Linked DNA regions of Thermogemmatispora onikobensis. The protein of the gene in region 1 binds, or shares a complex with, the protein of each later gene. Links are inferred from orthologs where the notes say so. Each region holds a gene or a part of one and is shown in the gene's direction. Other genes may lie near its edges.

Evidence for each region.
Region 2: the proteins of prmC (region 1) and prfA are in contact, whole or in part, in a crystal structure (PDB 2B3T), measured with the Escherichia coli proteins. The link is inferred for Thermogemmatispora onikobensis from one-to-one orthologs.

Annotation. Positions count from the first base shown.
Region 1 is NZ_BDGT01000020.1:9,238-20,853, reverse strand. Bases 8,745-11,616 are described here. They hold prmC (peptide chain release factor N(5)-glutamine methyltransferase), read left to right. Parts: upstream 8,745-9,681; coding sequence 9,682-10,551; downstream 10,552-11,616. Other genes in these bases: BGC09_RS10530 (glycosyltransferase family 4 protein), read left to right, coding at 10,767-11,616; BGC09_RS10540 (DUF2203 domain-containing protein), read left to right, coding at 9,198-9,605; BGC09_RS10545 (hypothetical protein), read left to right, coding at 8,745-9,125. Outside these bases: BGC09_RS10575 (PrkA family serine protein kinase), read left to right, coding at 179-2,074; sporulation protein YhbH, read left to right, coding at 2,368-3,516; BGC09_RS10560 (SpoVR family protein), read left to right, coding at 3,542-5,005; BGC09_RS10555 (hypothetical protein), read left to right, coding at 5,224-6,033; BGC09_RS10550 (sulfite oxidase-like oxidoreductase), read right to left, coding at 6,180-6,797; more of BGC09_RS10545, read left to right, coding at 7,182-8,744. UniProt on the Escherichia coli protein: Methylates the class 1 translation termination release factors RF1/PrfA and RF2/PrfB on the glutamine residue of the universally conserved GGQ motif, i.e. on 'Gln-235' in RF1 and on 'Gln-252' in RF2.
Region 2 is NZ_BDGT01000025.1:47,054-54,972, reverse strand. What follows is about bases 1-2,801. They hold prfA (peptide chain release factor 1), read left to right. Parts: upstream 1-751; coding sequence 752-1,852; downstream 1,853-2,801. Other genes in these bases: BGC09_RS12330 (pyridoxal-phosphate-dependent aminotransferase family protein), read left to right, coding at 2,093-2,801. Also shown: more of BGC09_RS12330, read left to right, coding at 2,802-3,331; BGC09_RS12325 (HAD family hydrolase), read left to right, coding at 3,716-4,564; BGC09_RS12320 (NUDIX hydrolase), read right to left, coding at 4,661-5,392; BGC09_RS12315 (helicase C-terminal domain-containing protein), read left to right, coding at 5,789-7,919. UniProt on the Escherichia coli protein: Peptide chain release factor 1 directs the termination of translation in response to the peptide chain termination codons UAG and UAA.

The DNA of each region.
Region 1 (11,616 bases):
GAGCAGCAGTCATTGTAGTCATAGCAGGCATAGAAGGAAAGGAACCTCGGCAAAGGCGTACACCCGGTGTAACAGTCAGTAAGCGTTCTTCCCGTCCCGCCGGCGCTGGTCTGAGGCGAAGCGTCCCGCCTGCAGAACTGGCCGGCAGCCTAGCAGACAGAAGAAGAAAGGGTAACCTATGGACCTGGTGAAGCGGTTAGAGGAATATCGGGACCGAGAGCGAGCACTTGCGTGGGAGGGGACGTTCGCCCAATACTTTGAGATCGCGTGTAAGAGGCCGAAAGTCGCCCGCCTCTCGCATGAGCGCATTTACGACATGATCATGGAGGCGGGTGTCGAGACTACGCGCAACGGCGAACTGCGGTACAACTTCTTCAGCCAGGAGATTTTCGGCATCGAGAAGGCGCTGCAGCAGATCGTCGACTACTTCCATTCGGCAGCCCAGCGCCTGGAGGTGCGCAAGCGCATTCTGCTGCTGATGGGGCCAGTTGGAGGCGGCAAGTCGACCATTGTGCAGTTGCTCAAGCGGGGCCTGGAAGCCTACACGCGCACCGAGGCCGGCGCCGTCTACGCGATCAAAGGTTGCCCGATGCATGAGGAGCCTTTGCATCTCATCCCCCAGGAGCTGCGCCCCGATATCGAGAAGGAGTTTGGCCTCTACATCGAGGGCGATCTGTGCCCGCGCTGCCGTTACATGCTCGATAACGAGTATCACGGGCGCATTGAAGATGTCCCCGTCCAGCGCATCGCCTTTAGCGAGAAGTATCGCGTCGGCATCGGCACGTTTACCCCATCAGACCCCAAGAGCCAGGACATCAGCGAGTTGGTTGGCGGCATCGACCTCTCGACGATCGGTGAGGTTGGTGTCGAGAGCGATCCCCGCGCCTACCGCTTCGACGGCGAATTGAACGTTGCTAATCGCGGCCTGATGGAATTCATCGAGATGCTCAAGGTCGATGAGAAGTTCCTGTATGTGCTGCTCACCCTCAGTCAGGAGCAGAATATCAAGACGGGCCGCTTTAGTATGATCTATGCCGACGAGGTGGTAGTCAGCCATACCAATGAGCATGAGTATCAGGCTTTCGTCGGCAACAAGAAGTCTGAGGCGCTGCAGGACCGCATCATTCTGGTGAAGGTGCCCTACAACCTGCGCGTCTCCGATGAGATCAAGATCTACGAGAAGCTCCTCAAGCAGAGCGCCCTGCGTAACGTGCATATTGCCCCGTACACGCTGCGTATTGCCAGCATCTTTGCTGTCCTGACGCGCCTGGAGCCATCGAAGAAGGCTGGTATGAGCCTGATGAAGAAGCTGCGCCTCTACGACGGTGAGGACATCGAGGACTTCAAGCAGAAGGATGTCCGCGAGCTGCAGGAGGAGGCCCAGCGCGAGGGCATGGACGGCATCTCGCCGCGCTATGTCATTAACCGTCTCTCGAATGCTCTGGTGCGTCAGAATGTGACCTGCATCAATCCGATCGATGCTCTGCGTGCTCTGCGCGATGGCCTTGATCAGCATACAAGCATTACACGCGAGGAGCGCGAGCGCTACCTCAACTTTATCAGTGAGGCGCGCAAGGAGTACGACGAGCTGGCCAAGAAGGAGGTGCAGCGCGCCTTCGTCTATTCCTATGAGGAGGCGGCGCGCACGCTGCTCAATAACTACCTGGACAACGTCGAGGCCTATTGCAATAAGACGAAGCTGCGCGATCCCATCACCGATGAGGAGATCGATCCCGATGAGCAGCTGATGCGCTCGATCGAGGAGCAGATCGGCATCACGGAGAACGCCAAGCGGGCCTTCCGTGAGGAGATTCTGATCCGCATTTCGTCGCTGGCGCGCAAGGGGCTGACCTTTGACTATACCAGCCATGAGCGCTTGAAGGAAGCCATCGAGAAGAAGCTCTTCGCCGATCTGCGCGATGTTGTCAAGATCACAACCTCGACGCGCACGCCTGATAAGGAGCAGCTGCGTAAGATTAATGAGGTGGTTGATCGTCTGATGACGGAGCATGGCTACTGCCATGTCTGCGCCAATGAGATCTTGCGCTACGTCGGAAGCCTGTTGAATCGCTAAGGAATAGTTTTCCAGGGGGTGAACCAGCCGCGCTGCCGAACTACCCAGGCCCTGGCGTGGCCGTGGCCAGCCACAGCGCTGAGCAGCCAGCCGATCGAGCCGCGCCACTCTCCTGCCCGGCTCTTGTTCGCTTGCCGATCGGCTGACTCTGGCAGGCTGACCAGGCTGACCAGAGCAGCTGCAGCGAAAGCAGAGGCCGGCCCAGGCCCAGGGTGTGGGGGTGAGGAGCTGGGCCGGTGGTTCATCCCCTGTTCTCTTTTCGCTGCGCTTCCAGCCAGGAAGGAGTGTACGCTATGTCCGTCTCGCAGCACGATTGGTCGCTGCACCGCAAGGGGCAGATTGACCAGGAGCGCCACAAGGAGAAGATTCGCGAGGCTATTAAAAAGAATCTGCAGGAGATTGTCAGCGAAGAGAGTATCATTCTCTCCGATGGCAAGAAGACGGTCCGCGTGCCGATCCGCTCGCTGGAGGAGTACCGCTTCCGCTATGATCCCGGGCGCCAGTCTCATGCGGGCCAGGGCGATGGCAAGAGCCGCGTCGGCGATGTGATTGCTCAGGAGCCACGCGCGGGCCGCGGCAAGAAAGGCGAGGCCGGCAAAGATCCCGGCTACGACTACTACGAGGCCGAGATCAGCATGGAGGAGCTGTCAGAGCTGATCTTCGAGGATCTGGAGCTTCCTAATCTGGAGCAGAAGCGCCAGCAGGAGCTGCAGACCGATGCCGTGCGCTTTACCGATATCCGCAAGCATGGCCCGCTGACCAATCTTGATAAGAAGCGCACCATTCTGGAGAATATGAAGCGCAATGCCGCCAAGGGCGAGCCGCGCTTTAAGGACATCAAGAACGAGGATCTGCGCTTCAAGGTCTGGGAGCCGACCATCCGCTACGAGTCGAACGCCGTGGTGATTGCCATGATGGATGTCTCCGGCTCGATGGGGGAGTTTGAGAAGTATATCGCCAGAAGCTTCTACTTCTGGATGGTGCGCTTCCTGCGAACGAAGTATAATAACGTCCATATTGTTTTCATCAGCCACCACACCGAGGCCAAGGAGGTCACGGAAGAGGAGTTTTTCCACAAGGGCGAGAGCGGCGGCACGCAGGTTTCGTCGGCCTATGAGCTGGCGCTACAAATCATCAAGGAGCGCTTTAATCCCCACGACTGGAATATCTACCCCTTCCATTTCTCGGATGGCGACAACCTTCCCTGGGATAATGATCGCTGCGTGCAGTTGGTGCAGCAGCTCATCGAGCTGTGCAATATCTTCGGCTATGGTGAGATCCGCGAGGGTCACTATCGCTCTCCCAGTACGTTGATGTCGGCCTATAGCCGTATCACGGACAAGAAGTTTGTGGCAGTGACGATCTCGGATAAGAAGGAAGTCTATCCGGCGCTGCGCAAGTTCTTCGCGCGCCGCGGCGACGCTGTGCCTGCTGGCAGATAAGTGTAACGGCAAGGGAGAGATGCCTATGGCGGAGACCGATCTGGAGCGCCTGCGTGATCGCATTGGCTATGCCTGGGATATTGCCCATGAGTTCGGGCTGGACCCCTTCCCGACTCATTTCGAGCTGGTCCCGGCGACCATCATGTACGAGTTCGCTTCCTACAGCCTGCCGGGCCGCTTCAGCCACTGGACTCACGGGAAGGCCTACTACCGTCAGAAGATGCTCTATGACCTGGGGCTGAGCAAGATCTATGAGATGGTGGTCAACACGAACCCGAGCTACGCCTTCCTGATGGAGATGAATGATCTGCTCCAGAATACCTTCGTGGCGGCGCATGTCTTCGGGCATACCGATTTCTTTAAGAATAATGTCTACTTCCAGCATACGTCGCGCCGGATGATCGAACGCGCCAGCCTCAATGCCGAGCGCATTGCCAGGTATGAGTTCGATCACGGCAAGCTGGAGGTGGAGCACTTTCTCGACGCCGTGCTCTCGATTCAGGAGCATGTTGACTACCATCTCTTCTTGAGAGGCGAGGACGACGAGGAGGAAGAGGAGCAGCTCAGACGAGGTGAGGAGTCTCGCACGCGGCCCTCGACGGAGTACGATGATCTCTGGGCACTGGATCGCGAGGCGAAGGAGCGTCGCGCCGAGGAGGAGCGTGAGCGCCGCCGGGGCCGTCCTCCAAAGTTCCCTGAGAAGCCTCAGAAGGATCTCCTGCTCTTTTTGATCCGCCATTCGCCTATTCTGGAGCCGTGGCAGCGCGATGTGATCGAGATTGTGCGCCAGGAGTTCTTGTACTTTGTGCCCCAGATGCAAACCAAGGTCATGAACGAGGGCTGGGCCTCTATCTGGCATTCGCGCATCATGCGCGAAATGGCCGATCGCGGCATTATCTCCGATGCCGAGACGGTGGAGTTTGCGCGCATGCACGCGAGCGTCCTTTCGCCTTCGCGCACCTCGCTCAATCCTTACTATCTGGGCTACAAGATTTTCGAGGATATCGAGCGCCGCTGGGATAGCCCAACCAGGGAGGAGCAGGAGCGCCTGGGGCGCAAGCCGGGCATGGGTCGCCAGAAGATCTTTGAGGTTCGCGAGCTGGATAACGATGTCTCCTTCTTGCGCAACTATCTGACCAAGGATCTGGTTGAGGAGCTGGATCTTTACCTGTATAAAAAGGAAGGCGATGAGTGGGTGATTGTAGAAAAGAACTGGGAGAAGGTGCGCGACGGCATCGTGGCCAGCATGACCAACTTTGGCTTCCCCTATATTGTGGTCGACGACGGCGACTATCGGGGCAACCGTGAGCTATACCTGCGTCATCTGCACGAGGGCCAGGACCTTGACCTGGTCTATGCTGAGAGAACGCTGCAGTATGTCTATCAGCTCTGGGGCCGCCCGGTGCATCTGGAGACAGTCTACGATGGCAAGCGCATTCTGCTCTCTTACGATGGGGAGCGCAGTAGTAAGACGACGCTTGAGCGCTGATGGCTGGCTCGGACCCCTATGGACTGGCGCGGTAGCTGGCTGCTTCTGCCTGGCCGCCGCGCCACTTGTCTTTTTGGGTGATCTGCTCTAAAATATGGCCTTGGGTTACCTATTCCTGCATTTCCTCCAGGTACTTGAGGGGTAAAAACGGACCACTGGCGGGCGCTCCTCTTTGTCGCTCCTGGTCGAGATCGCTGATATCTTCCAGGGAGGAGTGTATGCCGTTTACCGCAAACATGTTCATCGCTCAAGAGGCCGGGTTGTGGCAGTTGATTGGCATCTACTATGAACCGCAGCAGGAGGATGCGCCAGCCTTCGCCGAGGGACTCCGGCAGGTGATCGATCGTGCTCGCTGGAGCGCAGTGAGCAATGAGATGCTCTATAGGGAGGGGTTGCCCAAGGGGATCTCTCTGCGCATTGTGCATCGAGAGGAGGATCGACTGACCCCTGCTCAGGAGGAGGTGCTGCAGGAGAATGGCTTCGTTCAGAGTGCTGGGGACTGGTCCCAGCCCTTTCCCCTCAGCTGGGAGCTGGATGAGGGCTATCGGGCGCTCCAGGAGGAGCTGGTGCGGCGAGTCGATCCTCGTGATCCCCGCCTTCCTCACGATGAGCACACCAGCGTCGCAGTGCACAATATGAACGTCCTCATGGAAGCTGCGCGTACTGCGCTCGGCCTCGATCTGGATGGCTCCTTTGAGAGCGTGAAGAAGCTGGACGAGCTGCTCCTGATGGAGGAGGTGGAGCCGGAATGGCGCTTTCGGGTCCTCTCGCCGGCGACGCTGATCGCCTGTGGTGACTATACGGCTGAGGTGGCTGTGCGCACCTTTCCTGAGCTGCACTGGAGCGATGATAAGGCGGATGAGGCTCATCCGCTGGCGTTTGAGGGAAGCCTCACCCCAGAGAGTGGCAGTGGAGGGAAGATGAACCCACGCGGTAAGGCCAGAAAGCGCTGTCTTTACGGAGCTGGCGACTCGCTCTATAGTTTGATCGCGGTCGTGATTAACATGCTGCGCAGGAACCGCTCCTAGCGCTCTGTCTCAATCGACGTACTGCGCCGCGCCGGTGCTCCGGCCAGCCTTGCTGAGGTCAAGCTTCGGCAATGATGGGGCGGGGCGACCGGCGCGCGGTCTGTTTTCTGTTGCCTGCTAGCGAAAGGGCAGGCAACTACAAGCAACTACCAGTAGCGTTCTTCCTGCCACGGGTCGCCGCGGTTGTGGTAGCCGCGCATCTCCCAGAAGCCCGGGCGGTCCTCAGCCATGAACTCCAGTCCGTCGAGCCACTTGGCGCTCTTATAGAAGTAGAGCTTGGGTACGACCAGGCGCACCGGGCCGCCGTGCTCCGGCTCCAGGTCTTTGCCATCGTGCTTGATAGCGATCAGCACGTCATCGTCGTCCAGGCTGGAGAGCGGCATATTGGTCGTATAGCCGGTCCAGGAATGGGCCATGACGTACCTGGCGCTCGGCAGCGGGCGGGCGCGCTTGAGAAGCTCGCGGATGTGGACGCCTTCCCAGGTGTTATCGAAACGGCTCCAGGTGGTGACGCAATGGATATCGGTGGTAATGGTCACCCGTGGTAGCGCGAGGAATTCTTCCCAGGTCAGTTCAAGAGGATGTTCGACCTCGCCGGTGATCTTGAGTCGCCAGTCGGGCGGGAAGCTCGGCGTGCGCTCGTAGCTCAGTACAGGCCATTTCTTGGTCAGATACTGGCCGGGCGGCAGCCGGTCTGCTCCCATCCCTTCTTTGGCGGTGGGATTGGTTGCTGTTTCGGATGCCTGTCGTTTAAACAGACTCATGCGGCTTGACTCCTTGTGCCTGGTAATCTCCAGGTGAGCAATAGCTGGCAAAGGTCAGGCAGACAGTATGTTACAACAGTCATAACAGTCTCGCCCAGAGGAAAATTCCCCTGGGCTGGTGAGGGACTCCAGAGGACTGCTGATGGGCGGGTGTTGTGCTTTATTCTAGCAGGCACTACAATAGAGGGGCAGCTGTACAAGCGAGGGTGCCGGCCTGGTGAGGACCAGACCACGGAGGAATGAAGCAGGATAGATAGGATGGCCGGAGACAGGGGTGGGCGAGAGCAGGCCGCGAGCTTGAGCAGATCCCTCGCTTTACCAGTGAGCAGAGCAGATCACTACGTGGGTTTACCTGCTGGAGGCAGAGGCAGGAGGGAGCGTGCGATGATTACGGTCCTTCTGGCAATCGGCGGGGCGCTGATTGTCATGGCTATATTGACGGTGGGTCGCCTGGGATTTGGACGGCGGGAGCCGTTTGAGGCCCGCCGCTTTCTGCGCTGGTTCGGGAGCTATTTCCTCTTCAACGTCCTCTTTTGCTTTCTACTCGTCTATTTTGAACTTCCGGCGCTGACTGGACCGCTAGGGGGCTGGCAGTGGGTGCTCTGGCCGCTGGCGATCAGTAGCCTGGCGAACCTCTTATCGCTGTTGCGTCCGATTCTCAGAGTAGGGGAGGAGACGGCGACGAGTACAGAGAGACGCCGGGTGACGCGGGGACAAGGGGCACGACAGGAGGAGGTGGGCAAGCAGAGTCAGGCTGTTGCGCGTGGGAACGTGGCGGCTGGCCTCTTTGGGCTGGTAGTAGTGGGGATCGTGGGGTTGGTGGTTTCGGGACTCATCGTCGTCTTCACTACCTGGTTTGACAGCAATGCCAAAGCTCTGGCGGCCATTCCCCAGATCAAAGCGGCCAACTCGCCGACGCTGCCGCCGACTGATCCCAACCATATTGTGCTGGTCAGTCCAGGTGTAGCGGCCTACGAGGGGCAGCAGATCCTGGGGGCTACCGGCCAGAATCTCGGATCGACCTACAATCTCGATCCTAACAGCTACACACTGCAGTCCATCAACCATCACCTCTACTACGTAGCGCCGCTCAGCTACAACAACATCTTTGTCAATCTCTCCAACTCCCATACTCCTGGCTTTGTAGTTGTCGATGCTGAGAATCCCGAAGCGACTCCGCGGCTGATGACTGGGGGAGATAAGACCCTGGCCTATTTGCCGGGGGCTTTGCTCAATCAGGATCTGCTGCGTCACGTTTATCTGAGCGGCTACACCTATGGGCGTCTGGTTGATCCAACGTTAGAGTTGGATGACCGCTATCATCCCTACTGGACCATCTCGCTGATGCAGCCTTCGCGAGGCTATACCGGTGACGTCCTGAGCGAGGTCCTGCTGGTTGATGCCCATACTGGCCAGATCACGCGCTATCTTCCCCAGGAGGTTCCGAGCTGGGTGGATCGCGTCATGCCGGCGGCGACCGTCACGCAGTACCTGCAGTGGTGGGGTCTCTACCATGCCGCTCCCTGGTTCAATCCTTCGGGCGCCAATCAGCAGGTGCCGGCGAGCGAGCCCCAGCTGCTTTATAACAGTGTTGATCAGCCGGTCTGGCTGGTGCCCATGACCTCCTCGTCGCTCAATGACAATTCCAGTACGGGCATCGTTCTCTTTGATACCCATACGAATCGCGGAACGTTCTACCCGCTGACGGGGATTGGCATCGGGAGCAATGTCGAGAATACCATTCAGTCGACGCGAGCTAATCTGCGCAGCTACGATGTTGATAGTGTACAGCTCTATCAGCTCTATGGAGAACCGACCTGGGTCGCCATCTTTGTCCAACATGTCAGCAGCGGCAGTATCTTTCAGGCGGTGGGCATTGTGGACGCACGCAACCTCAATGGCAGCAATGTCCAGTACGATACGACGCTGAGCGGCGCCTTGCAGGCTTATCAGCAATGGCTGACGCAGCAGGCGTCAGCCGCCAACCGCCCCACCAGCGGCACCGTCAAGAGCGTGGTAGGCAAGGTGGTGCGCATTGCTTCCGTACAGGAGGGGTCGAACACAATCTTTTACCTGCAGCTTGCTGGCCAGCCGTACATCTTCACGGCTAATCTCTCGCTCTCGCCGAAATTGCCGCTGGTGCAGCCTGGGGATGTAGTCAAAGGCGACTATTATGATAGCGGTGGGCAGGTGATGGTCTTTAAGACTTTCGATGATGTGAGCATCCAGCTCGCTGGACCAACGGCGACCCCGCCACCAACGGCTTCGCCGCAGGTGACTCCTACGCTGCCCCCTGCGAGCAAGGGCACTCCCTCCGCTGGTCGCTAGCCGCGGGTCTGGGGGGAGAGCGGCAGGGCAGACAGCTGGAGTGACAGTAGTCCTAAAAGAAGGAGGGTTGGGATGCCTCATTATTTTACGCGCGAGGAGGCCGAGGCCCTACTGCCGGTCATCTCGCCGATCCTGCATCATATTCAGGAGCAGCGGCGTCAGCTCAGGGAGGGGGAAGAGCGTGCTCATGCGATCCGACTGCGTATCATGAAAAATGGTCATGATGTCAATGAGACCATGATGGAGATTCAGCGAGCGCAGGTGCTCCATCTGCGGCGGCTGCAGGAGGCACTGGCGGAACTTAGCGAGTTGGGCTGTGAGTTGAAAGATCCCGATATGGGTCTGGTTGACTTTTTGAGCCTGCGGGAGGGACGGGAGGTCTATCTCTGCTGGCACCTGGGGGAAGAGCGCATCAAGTACTGGCATCCACTTGATGCGGGCTTTCAGGGGCGACGCCCGCTTGATGAGGAGCAGGAGTAGAGCGGGGGGAGAACGGAGGAGGCTGAAGCAGGCTGCTGAGTCGAGACAAGTCGGAGCGAACGAGGGAGGAAGGCTGATGACGGTCGGAGAGGCCCTGGAGTGGGGAAGGCGTCTGCTCCAGGCCGCTGGCCGACCCGCTCAGGAGGCTGGACGTGATGTGCAGGTGCTGCTGGGCCATGTCCTGGGCGTGGAGCGCGCAGCCCTCTATGCTCATCCTGAGCGGGAGCTGACAGCGGCAGAGTGGCAACGCTTGACGGCTTTACTGGAGCGGCGCCAACGCGGTGAGCCAGTGGCCTATCTGCTTGGTCACAAGGAGTTTTTCGGGCTGGACCTGCTCGTCGATCGGCGTGTTCTCATTCCGCGCCCCGAGACAGAGCTCCTGGTAGAGGAGGTTCTTGCTGAAGCGCGGAAGCGCTTGAGGCGGGAAGAGGTGCCGATCGTGGCCGATATCGGCACTGGCTCTGGTGCGATCGCCGTGGCTCTAGCGGTGAGTGAGCCGCGTCTGCCCTACCTGTATGCCTGCGACAGCTCGGCGGAGGCGCTAGAGGTCGCGCAACTGAACTGTCAGCGGCATGGAGTCAGTCAGCGCGTGCGCCTGCTGCAGGGTGACCTGGCGGAGCCGCTGCCCGAGCCGGTCGATTTGCTGGTGGCCAACCTTCCCTATGTTGGCACTGAGGAGCGAGAGCTGCTTGCCCCGGATGTGCGCGACTTTGAGCCACCGGAGGCTCTCTTTGCCGGTCCCCGCGGTTTAGCGCTGCTGGAGCGCCTGCTCCGGCAGCTCCACGAGCGTCCCCTGCTCAAAGAGCGGGCGATGGTCTTTCTAGAGATCGGCCATCGGCAGCGTGAGGCGCTAGAAGCACTCGCTCGCCAGCTCTGGCCTGCGCTGCGACTGACCTGTCGACGCGATTATGCGGGTCAGGAGCGCCTCCTCATTCTGGCCTTCTGAGGCGTCTTCTCTCTGCGGACTGACCGTAGAGGGTAGCCGCCCGCGCGGCGGACGGAGAGAGAATGACGACCGGGGTAAAGGGTAAGAGACGAAAGCACGCCAGATGGGCATACTCTTTTCCTTTGCTCTCCCATTCCGGACTAGTATAAATCGGGGAACTCATTGCGTTCCTTCTGATAGAGTCCGTATAATCGGACTACCGTTGTGTTTCCTGGATGGCTGCCACTACACTGGAAGTGGTGAAGCTGGCCGGCCAGGGCAACGGAGAGGCAGATGAAGAACACGGTGAGGAGCAGCGACAGGCTCCTCACAGGAGACGGTACATGGTCCAGGCCGGTGACTTGCAGTTGACTATGGCGGCGCTTCTGCCTGTGGCTTCCTGGCTTCCTCCACTGGCGCTGCCCTTGCTCGGAGGCATTGCTGCTTTTGTTCTGACCTATCTGCTGACTTTTGTCGTGCGAGCGCTCTGTCGCCGTATGGGTTGGCTCGACTATCCTTCGGAGCGCCGTGTGCATACGGTCCCTGTCCCTCGTTTGGGAGGCGTGGCTATTTTTCTCTCGTTCGTGGTGGCCTCGCTGCTCTTCTATACGCCAGCGCGCAATATCCCTACCTCTCTGTATGTGGAGAGTACGGTCTACTGGCTGTTCCTGCTGGCTTCGCTGCTCCTGGTGACGGTCCACCTCATCGATGATCTGATTGGTTTGAAACCTCTGATTAAGTTGCTGGCGCAAACGGTGGCGGCGGCGATTCTGCTGGCGCCCTGGGAGGGCCGCTTTCACGGGATCTTTCTCTTCTCCTTTAATAATCCTTTTGCTCCTGGCCTGGTCTATCTGGGAGTGCGCGATAATGCGATCACGCTAGCGGCGATCCCTGCCCTTTGCTTTACCTGGTTCTGGATGGTGGGCATGATGAATACGGTCAATCTGATCGATGGGGTCGATGGATTGGCCGCTGGAGTGGTAGGGATCACCGGTCTGTTTACCGCTTTGATTAGCTGGGTCTTCCATCAGGAGAGCATCGCGGTACTGGCGGCAATCTTCACGGGTGCGGTGCTGGGCTTTCTGC
Region 2 (7,919 bases), on another replicon or contig:
CCTTCGGGCAAAAGATGCCTCTCTCTGGGGTGAGCCGTCTCGCCAGCGTTTCAGCCTCTCTCCTTCCTTAGCTCGGGGGCCATCACGCCGTTGGCTGTCAGGCTGCTCTCAACCGAGAGCCACGGGCCGCTCTCCCCTCTCCTGGCTCGCGCTGGGCCTGACCTGGTCCAACCAGGAACCCGGTTCCCCATTGCCTGGCCCTGGCCCGCTCCAGGCTCTACACTTTTGAGTATAGAGATGCTTGCCAAGAACAGCAACCACCCTGATGCTGTGTCAGCAAGATCGGCGCCGCTGTGTTATAATACAATGGAAAGGGTTTGTTCCTGTTTGTCATCATGCGCGATCTTCCGCGTCTATCATCCGTTGCCCATCGCGCCAGTCCTGCTGGCGCTGAGAGCTACCTGCTCGCTGCCGGGTAGCTACTTCCTTCTCTGCTCAGAACAGAACAGGGCCATGCCTGCTCTGCATGTGTCAGCGTGATAAGCTGCTTGAACTGCTCTCCTGCCGAGATCCTCTGCACAGCATACCGGGTCGGTCCTCGCAACGCGACACCGGGTGCGCGCGCACTGCGGCACGATAGCACGCACAGCTACTACCTGCCAGGCACACAACCACCGGTCAGGTCAGGCCGGTCACTCTGCAGCGGCAAGAGGCCCAGAGACGCGGAGCGGCAGAGCTGCCAGCATCTGCCCCGCCAGAGAGGGCAGCCCTGCTGCGAGATTAGTACCAGCCAGTCAGCGAGGGATCATCTATGGATTTAATGCAGAAGCTTGAAAGTCTGGCCAATCGCTACGAGGAACTGAATACGCTCATGGCCCAGCCCGAGGTTCTGAGCAATATCCCTCTGCTCCAACGCTACGGGCGTGAGCAGGCCGAGTTAGAAGAAGTCGTTCAGAAATATTATCAGCTGCGCACAACGCTCAAAGAACTGGAGGAGGCCGAGGAGCTGGAGCGCGAAAGCGACGACCCCGCCCTGCGCGAGCTGGCGCGCGAGGAGATCACGCGCCTGAAAGAGCGCCGCGAGCTGCTGACCGAGGAGGTCAAGCTGGCCTTGCTGCCTAAAGATGCGATGGATGAGAAGAATGCCATCGTGACGATCCAGGGCGGCGCCGGCGGTGAGGAGGCCGCCCTTTTCGCTGCCGATCTCTTCCGCATGTATAGCCGCTACGCTGAGCAGCGCCGCTGGAAGATCGAGATTCTCGATCTGAACGAGACCGATCAGGGCGGGATCAAAGATATCACGTTTCTGGTGCGCGGCAAGGGGGCCTATCGCCGCTTGAAATACGAGGGCGGCACCCATCGCGTCCAGCGCGTTCCCGTGACAGAGGCCAATGGACGCATCCATACCTCTACAGCGAAGGTAATCGTGCTGCCCGAGGCCGATGAGGAGATTAACATCGAGATCAAGGAGAGCGATATCCGTATCGACGTCTTCCGCTCGACAGGCCACGGCGGCCAGAGCGTGAATACAACCGATTCGGCGGTGCGCATTACCCACCTGCCCACCGGCCTGGTGGTCACCTGCCAGGACGAGAAGTCGCAGCTGAAGAATAAGGAGCGAGCACTCTCAGTCTTGAAAGCTCGCCTCTGGGACCTGGAGGAGGCCCGCCGCCAGGAAGAGCTGGGGAAAGCGCGTCGCTCACAGGTGCAGATGGGCGACCGCAGCGAGAAGATCCGGACCTATAATTTCCCCCAGGACCGCGTGACCGACCACCGCATCGGTCTGACTCGCTATAATTTGCAAGGCGTGCTCGACGGCGAGCTGGACGAGTTTATCGATAATTTGATCGCCGCCGACCAGGCCGATCGCTTGCAGCGCCTCTTTGCTGAAGAGCCTGCCGCCGTCCAGTAAACTACGGAAGCAGGGGGCTGATTGTCTCAGGCACACATATCCGCACCTCTCCCCAGCCGCTCCACCGGCTCTGGCGCCTCCTTCAGCCCTCTCTCCCAGCCTGAGCACCATGACGGCCCTCTGATACCGGCAAAGATGGCTGCGATGTGCTATCCTACTTCCGTGAGGAGAGAAGGGCCACAACGATGGAGAGGGTATGTTTGCACTATTTCTCTGAGCGAAAGGTAGGCTTTTTCTTCGATGACTCCACTACTGCCGGGTCAGACGTCTCTCATCCAGAGCACTTTCTCGGAACTTCATCCCCCCTATCGACTGTTGCTCGGGCCAGGACCCTGTAACGTTGATCCGCGCGTCCTGCTCGCAGCCTCCGCTCCGCAGCTGGGGCATCTCGATCCTTTTCTGCTTGACACACTCGGCGCCATCGCCAACCAGCTGCGCCAGGTTTTTCAGACACAGAATGAGCTGACGCTCTGTGTCTCTGGCTCAGGCTTTGCAGGCGCAGAGGCTGTGCTCTGCAATCTGCTAGAGGAGGGTGATACGCTCATCGCTGGAAGCCTGGGCTTCTTCAGTGGAAAGATTGCAGAAATCGCCCAGCGGATCGGGGCCCGGGTGATTCTGCTGGAGAGCGAGCCGGGGCAGCCGCTCGATCCGCAGCAAGTGGCCGCAGCGTTTGCCAGGCATCCCGAGGCGAAGCTGTTCGCCACGGCCATTGCGGAGACCTCCACGGGCCTGCTCCAGCCTTTGGAAGAGCTGGAGCGCATCACACATGCCCACGAGGCGCTCTTCGTCGTCGACGCGGTCTCGGGTCTGGGGGGCATCCCCATCAATGTCGAGCAGATGAAGATCGACGCTTGCTACGCGGGCAGCCAGAAATGCCTCGGCGCCCTCCCTGGCCTGGCCCCGCTGACCCTGAACGCGCGCGCTGTTGAGGCAATCAAGCGGCGCCGCAAACCGGTACAGAGCTATTATCTTGATCTGCTGGCTCTCCAGCGCTATTGGAACGGCGATCATGCCTATCATCACACGGCCTGCAGCAATCTACTCTTCACTATGCATGAGGCTTTACGTATTGTGCTTGAAGAGGGGCTTGAGGCCCGCTGGCAGCGTCACCGCCTTCATGGGGAGGCGCTACGCGCTGGTTTACAGGCCCTGGGCCTTACCCTGCTACCCCGCCCCGGCTACGAGCTCCCCGTGCTGACCGCCGTTCGCCTCCCTTCCTCGGTCTCCGAGAGCCTGCTGCGCCAGCAACTGCTGACCGGGTACAGTATCGAGGTCGGCGGCGGCCTCGGCTCCCTGAAAGGGCAGCTGCTCCGTATCGGATTGATGGGCTACAACGCCTGCCGTAAGAATGTTGAGACGGTACTGGCGGCCCTTGAGCAACTCTTGCCCTCATACGATTGGCCGGTCCAGGCCGGGGCAGCTCTGACCGCCGCCGCCGCGGTCTACAGCAAAGAAGAACGACCATCCGGGGACGCCTGAGAGCGGGAAAATAGATCAGGCAGGCCCACTGGCCGCCGCTCTACCAGTGGGCCTGCCTGAGGAGAGAGAGCCTGCTGCTCCAGGCCACAGCGCTGGAGGCAGAAAAACATGAGGCCAAGCCACTCGCGGAACGTTCACAATGACGGCGTCGCCTCAGCCTCCGCTGTCTCGTCCAGCCCCTTCCCTACGCGGCACTCCCTGCAAACCAGGGAACCGGGAGCATCATAGGAGCCGATCCAGCAGCTAAGGCGATCAATCCCTCGGTCATGATGAGGAGGAAGTGACAGGCTCTCGTCTGTTCAGGCTGGCGGCTGAAAGCCGGCAGAATGGCGCAACTCGCTTGCTCGCTCTCGAACGAACGAGCAGACTGGAAAAGAGGTGACTATGCGTCTTGAGCAACCCCAGGCAATCCGCACGATTTTCTTTGATGCTGGTCAGACGCTCCTGCAACCCTACCCTTCTGTTGTCGAAATCTGCCAGCAGGTCTGCCAGCGGGCTGGCCTGGACGTTGATCTGCCACGCCTCAAGCAGGGCCTGATCGAGGCGGAAGACTTCTTCTACCGCCAGGTCCGCCTGGATCGCCATACCTGGGCCAGCGAGCAGGCCATCAATGAGCTGTGGCTGGGTTACTACGTCAGTATGCTTCGCCAGGCCGTCGATGAGCGCAGAGAGCAGCGCCTCTACGAGCTGGCACGAGCCATCACGGAGGAGTTTGCGGCACATACGAGCTGGGAAGTCTTTCCCGACGTCGTGCCCACGCTGGAGGTACTGCAACACCATCACTATACGCTTGGCGTGATCTCAGACTGGGGCATCAGCCTCGGCTCCATCCTGCATCGTCACCGCCTGACGCGCTTCTTCGACTGCGTGATCATCTCAGCTGTTGCCCGCTACGCCAAGCCATCGACATTGCTCTATGAAACGGCGCTAAAGCGGGCCAATGCTATTGCTGATTACACGTTGCACATCGGCGACTCCTACATCCATGATGTGCTCGGCGCTCGCTCTGCGGGCATTACACCTGTGCTGCTCGATCGCTCCCATCGCCTGCGCAGCAGTGATGTCGACTGCCTTCTCATACACTCGCTGACAGACCTGCTGACGCTGCTCGAGCTGCCAGGCGCTCGCCAAGGAAGGCCCAGCGCCGAAGAGGCTACGCCTGCCCTGCAGTCCACGAGGAGTGACCAGAATGGAGCCCAGCAGCCGCCTGACAAATCGTCTCGACAGAGATAGATCTCGCCTTTTCTCTAGCGGGGAGGAAGAAAGCGCTATAGCAACCAGGCAAGACGCGAGCGGCGCCCTCGCCTCCCCAGCTCCCGCCGCCCCGCCCTACTGGCGCGCGACTGCCGCCGGATTGAAACGATAGAGGCGGGCGGGTCGGTGGGTTCCTTCCATTTTCTTGGCCCCCGTATCCTCCAGAATACCGGTGGAGAGAATCTTCTTGCGGAAATTACGCTTGTCCAACTTGCGGTGAAGAATGATTTCGTAAACGCGCTGCAGCTCGCGCAGCGTGAACTGCTCCGGTAGCAAGTTAAAGGCGATGGTCGTATACTCCAGCTTGCCCCGAATCCGCTGGAGCGTGTAGGCCAGAATCTTGGCGTGATCAAAAGCCAGCTCCGGCAGATTGTACATGGAAAACCAGCCGACATCACTGGCATCATCCGCTGCGCGTACCTGCAAGCGCTCCGAATCGAGAAGTGCGTAGTAAACGACCGTGATCACCCGCATGCGCGGATCGCGTCCAGGATCGCCAAAGGTATAGAGCTGCTCCAGATAGACGTCCTGGACGCCTGTCTCCTCATGCAGCTCACGCTTGGCTGCATCCTCCAGCGACTCATCAATATGTACAAAGCCACCCGGAATAGCCCACATCCCCTCATACGGCCAGGAGCGCCGCTTGACCAGCAGCACTTGCAGATCGGATTGGCGAATGCTCATCATCACCACGTCAACGGTCACCGATGGCCGCTCATACTTCGAGGGATCATAATGATGGGCCTGGGCCTCTGCACTCGGTGTCTGGCTCTGCCCACTGCTCATCTGCTCGTTCTGCTCACCCATAGTTGTTGTTTGGAATAAAGTAAGAAAGCCAGGAGACAGCTCAGCGGTGAAAAGAGGCCACACTCAGGATGAGCGTCGCGAGAGCAAGCTGCGTCGGTCTTCAGGTCAGGTGGCTCACTGCGAGAAGCGTGCACCTTTCCCCGGCCTGGCGCCCGCTCGCTCATCCATTGCGTGTTGTGCCACGCTCCTCACAATGCGTGTCTCGTTGACGCTAAAATAGCTGACTCTGGCACTTCTGTCAAGTGGCGTGCTGGGAGGGAAAGCAGCAGGCCCCCACCTACCGCCAGGTCTCGCCATCGCCCCGCCCGCCCAGTCTGACATTGTCCCCCAACGACAGCTGTGATATACTGGCACAAGCAGCACAAACATCTGTTCAGTTGTGGGGGAGAGCCATTGATGGCAGGTCTAGACTTGCACCAGATTGATTCCTACACCATCGCCGAGAAAATCAAGGAGAATGCCGGTGGCACCCTTTACCGCTGTCAGCCAGCGAAACGCGCTCGCGCCGAGATCTTTCTCAAGGTCAGTGCTCTCCCCTTGCTTACCGAGGCCGACCAGCAGCTTTTTCAGGAACGAGCACGCCACCTGAAAAGACTTGCCGGCAACCGCGCTATTGCTTCGGTGAGAGACTACGGCTTCTTCAACCAGCCCGGCAGCGATCGGTGCTACGGTTATCTCGTGTTGCACGATCTTCCCAGCGAGGACATTGCACACTATTTTCAGGGACAGGACTGCCTATCCCCCGAGCAGATTCTGCCGGTGTTGCTCTCCATTGGCGATGCCTTGCATATGGCACATCAGCGCAAGGTGGTGCATGGCAATCTCCACCCGGGCTGCATTCTTGGCGAGCCTATCCATGCAGTGCTGACCGACTTTGCTCTGGCTTGCCGCGACGGGTACCTGACTTACGACGACGAGCCTGCAGCTTTGCCCTATAAAGCCCCGGAGCATCTGCGCGGCTCTCCTCTGCCGGCCAGCGATCAGTATGCTCTGGCGGCCCTGGTCTATCACTGGCTCTGCGGGCGCCCTCCCTATGAGGGACGGACAGCCGCAGAACTGCTCGCTCAGCAGGAACGCCAGCAGCTGATCAGGCCGCGCAACCTGAACCCGACGCTTTCACCAGAGCTGGAAGCAGTGCTACTGCAGGCCCTGGCCTCTGATCCTGGGGAGCGCTTTCCCCACGTGCGCGCTTTTACCGACGCCTGTCTGGCCGCCATCAAGGGTCTGCCCCATCGCTACCAGGCTCAAGAGCGCGAGCGTGGAATGGTACCGCCAATCATCCAACCTCCACCGCCAGTACGGACGACCTCGCCCAGCGAGAACAGCCCCGCTGCCTCGCACCATGTGGCTTCAACCATCCCGGCCACCGCTATTCCTGCTCGCCCAGCTCCCGCAGCTCCTTCCCAGGAGCCTGGATCTGATAGTCCAGTCCCATCGACACATGAGAAGCCTGCAGAGGTAGAAGAAGAGGAAGGTCTGCTGACCATCGTACGCGCTGACCTGCGCCAGGGCGGTATCCTCTCGCGCCGTTTGCCAGGCTACGAAGAGCGGCCCGCCCAAATCGCTATGGCCGAGCTTGTGGCCCGCGCGCTGGAGCAAAGGCACCACGCCATCCTCGAAGCGGCCACCGGCACCGGCAAATCGCTGGCCTACCTTGTTCCCATCGTTCGCTCGGGCCGCGTAGCCATTATCAGCACTGCCAACAAAGCACTTCAAGAGCAGCTCTTTTACAAAGATATTCCTTTCGTCCAGCAGCACATCAAGCCTTTTGAGGCGGCCCTGGTCAAAGGTATGGGCAACTATCTTTGTCTGGATCGCCTCGAAAGCGAGCGCCTCGGCATGCAGCTCTACGCCAAAAATCGCGAGTTTCGCCGGCTCTACGAGCTGACCCAGGACCCCGGCGCCGATTTCAACGGCGATATTGAGAGCCTCGATTTCCCTCTCTCCGCCGACCTGCGTAGCCGGGTTGTGGCCGAGCGCGACCAGTGCGCCTGGAGCAAATGCCCTTTCTTCTTCGACTGCTACGTCCGGCAGATGCGCCTGCGCGCCGAGCAGGCGCAGATCATCGTGGTGAATCACACGCTGCTGCTGCTCGATGCAGCCCTGGAGGGCCACCTGCTCCCCGAGCGCGATATCATCGTGCTGGACGAAGCTCACCATCTTGAAGAGGAGGCAACCCGGGCCTTCACTATCACCATCAGCCCCAACCAGATCCGCACCCTGCTCGCCCAGCGCATGCTGAAGGAGCATAGCCGCTTGAGCCTCCAGGACGAGGCCGAGCGCGCCTGGCTCACAACCTGGCGCCGCCTGGAGCAGTTGGCTCGTTCCTACGGACCTGGTGCCCGCTTGAACCTCCAAGAACCACTGGAGGAAGGATTGCAGCTAGCGACAGTCATCGCCCAGCTCGCCGATTCTCTACGCCAGGAGCGCCCCCGCGACCTGCCCGAAAAGGAGAGCACCCTCTACGATCGACTGCTCAAGCGCACGCAGAATCTGGCTGAGCACATTCGCACCGTGTTCGCCGTCA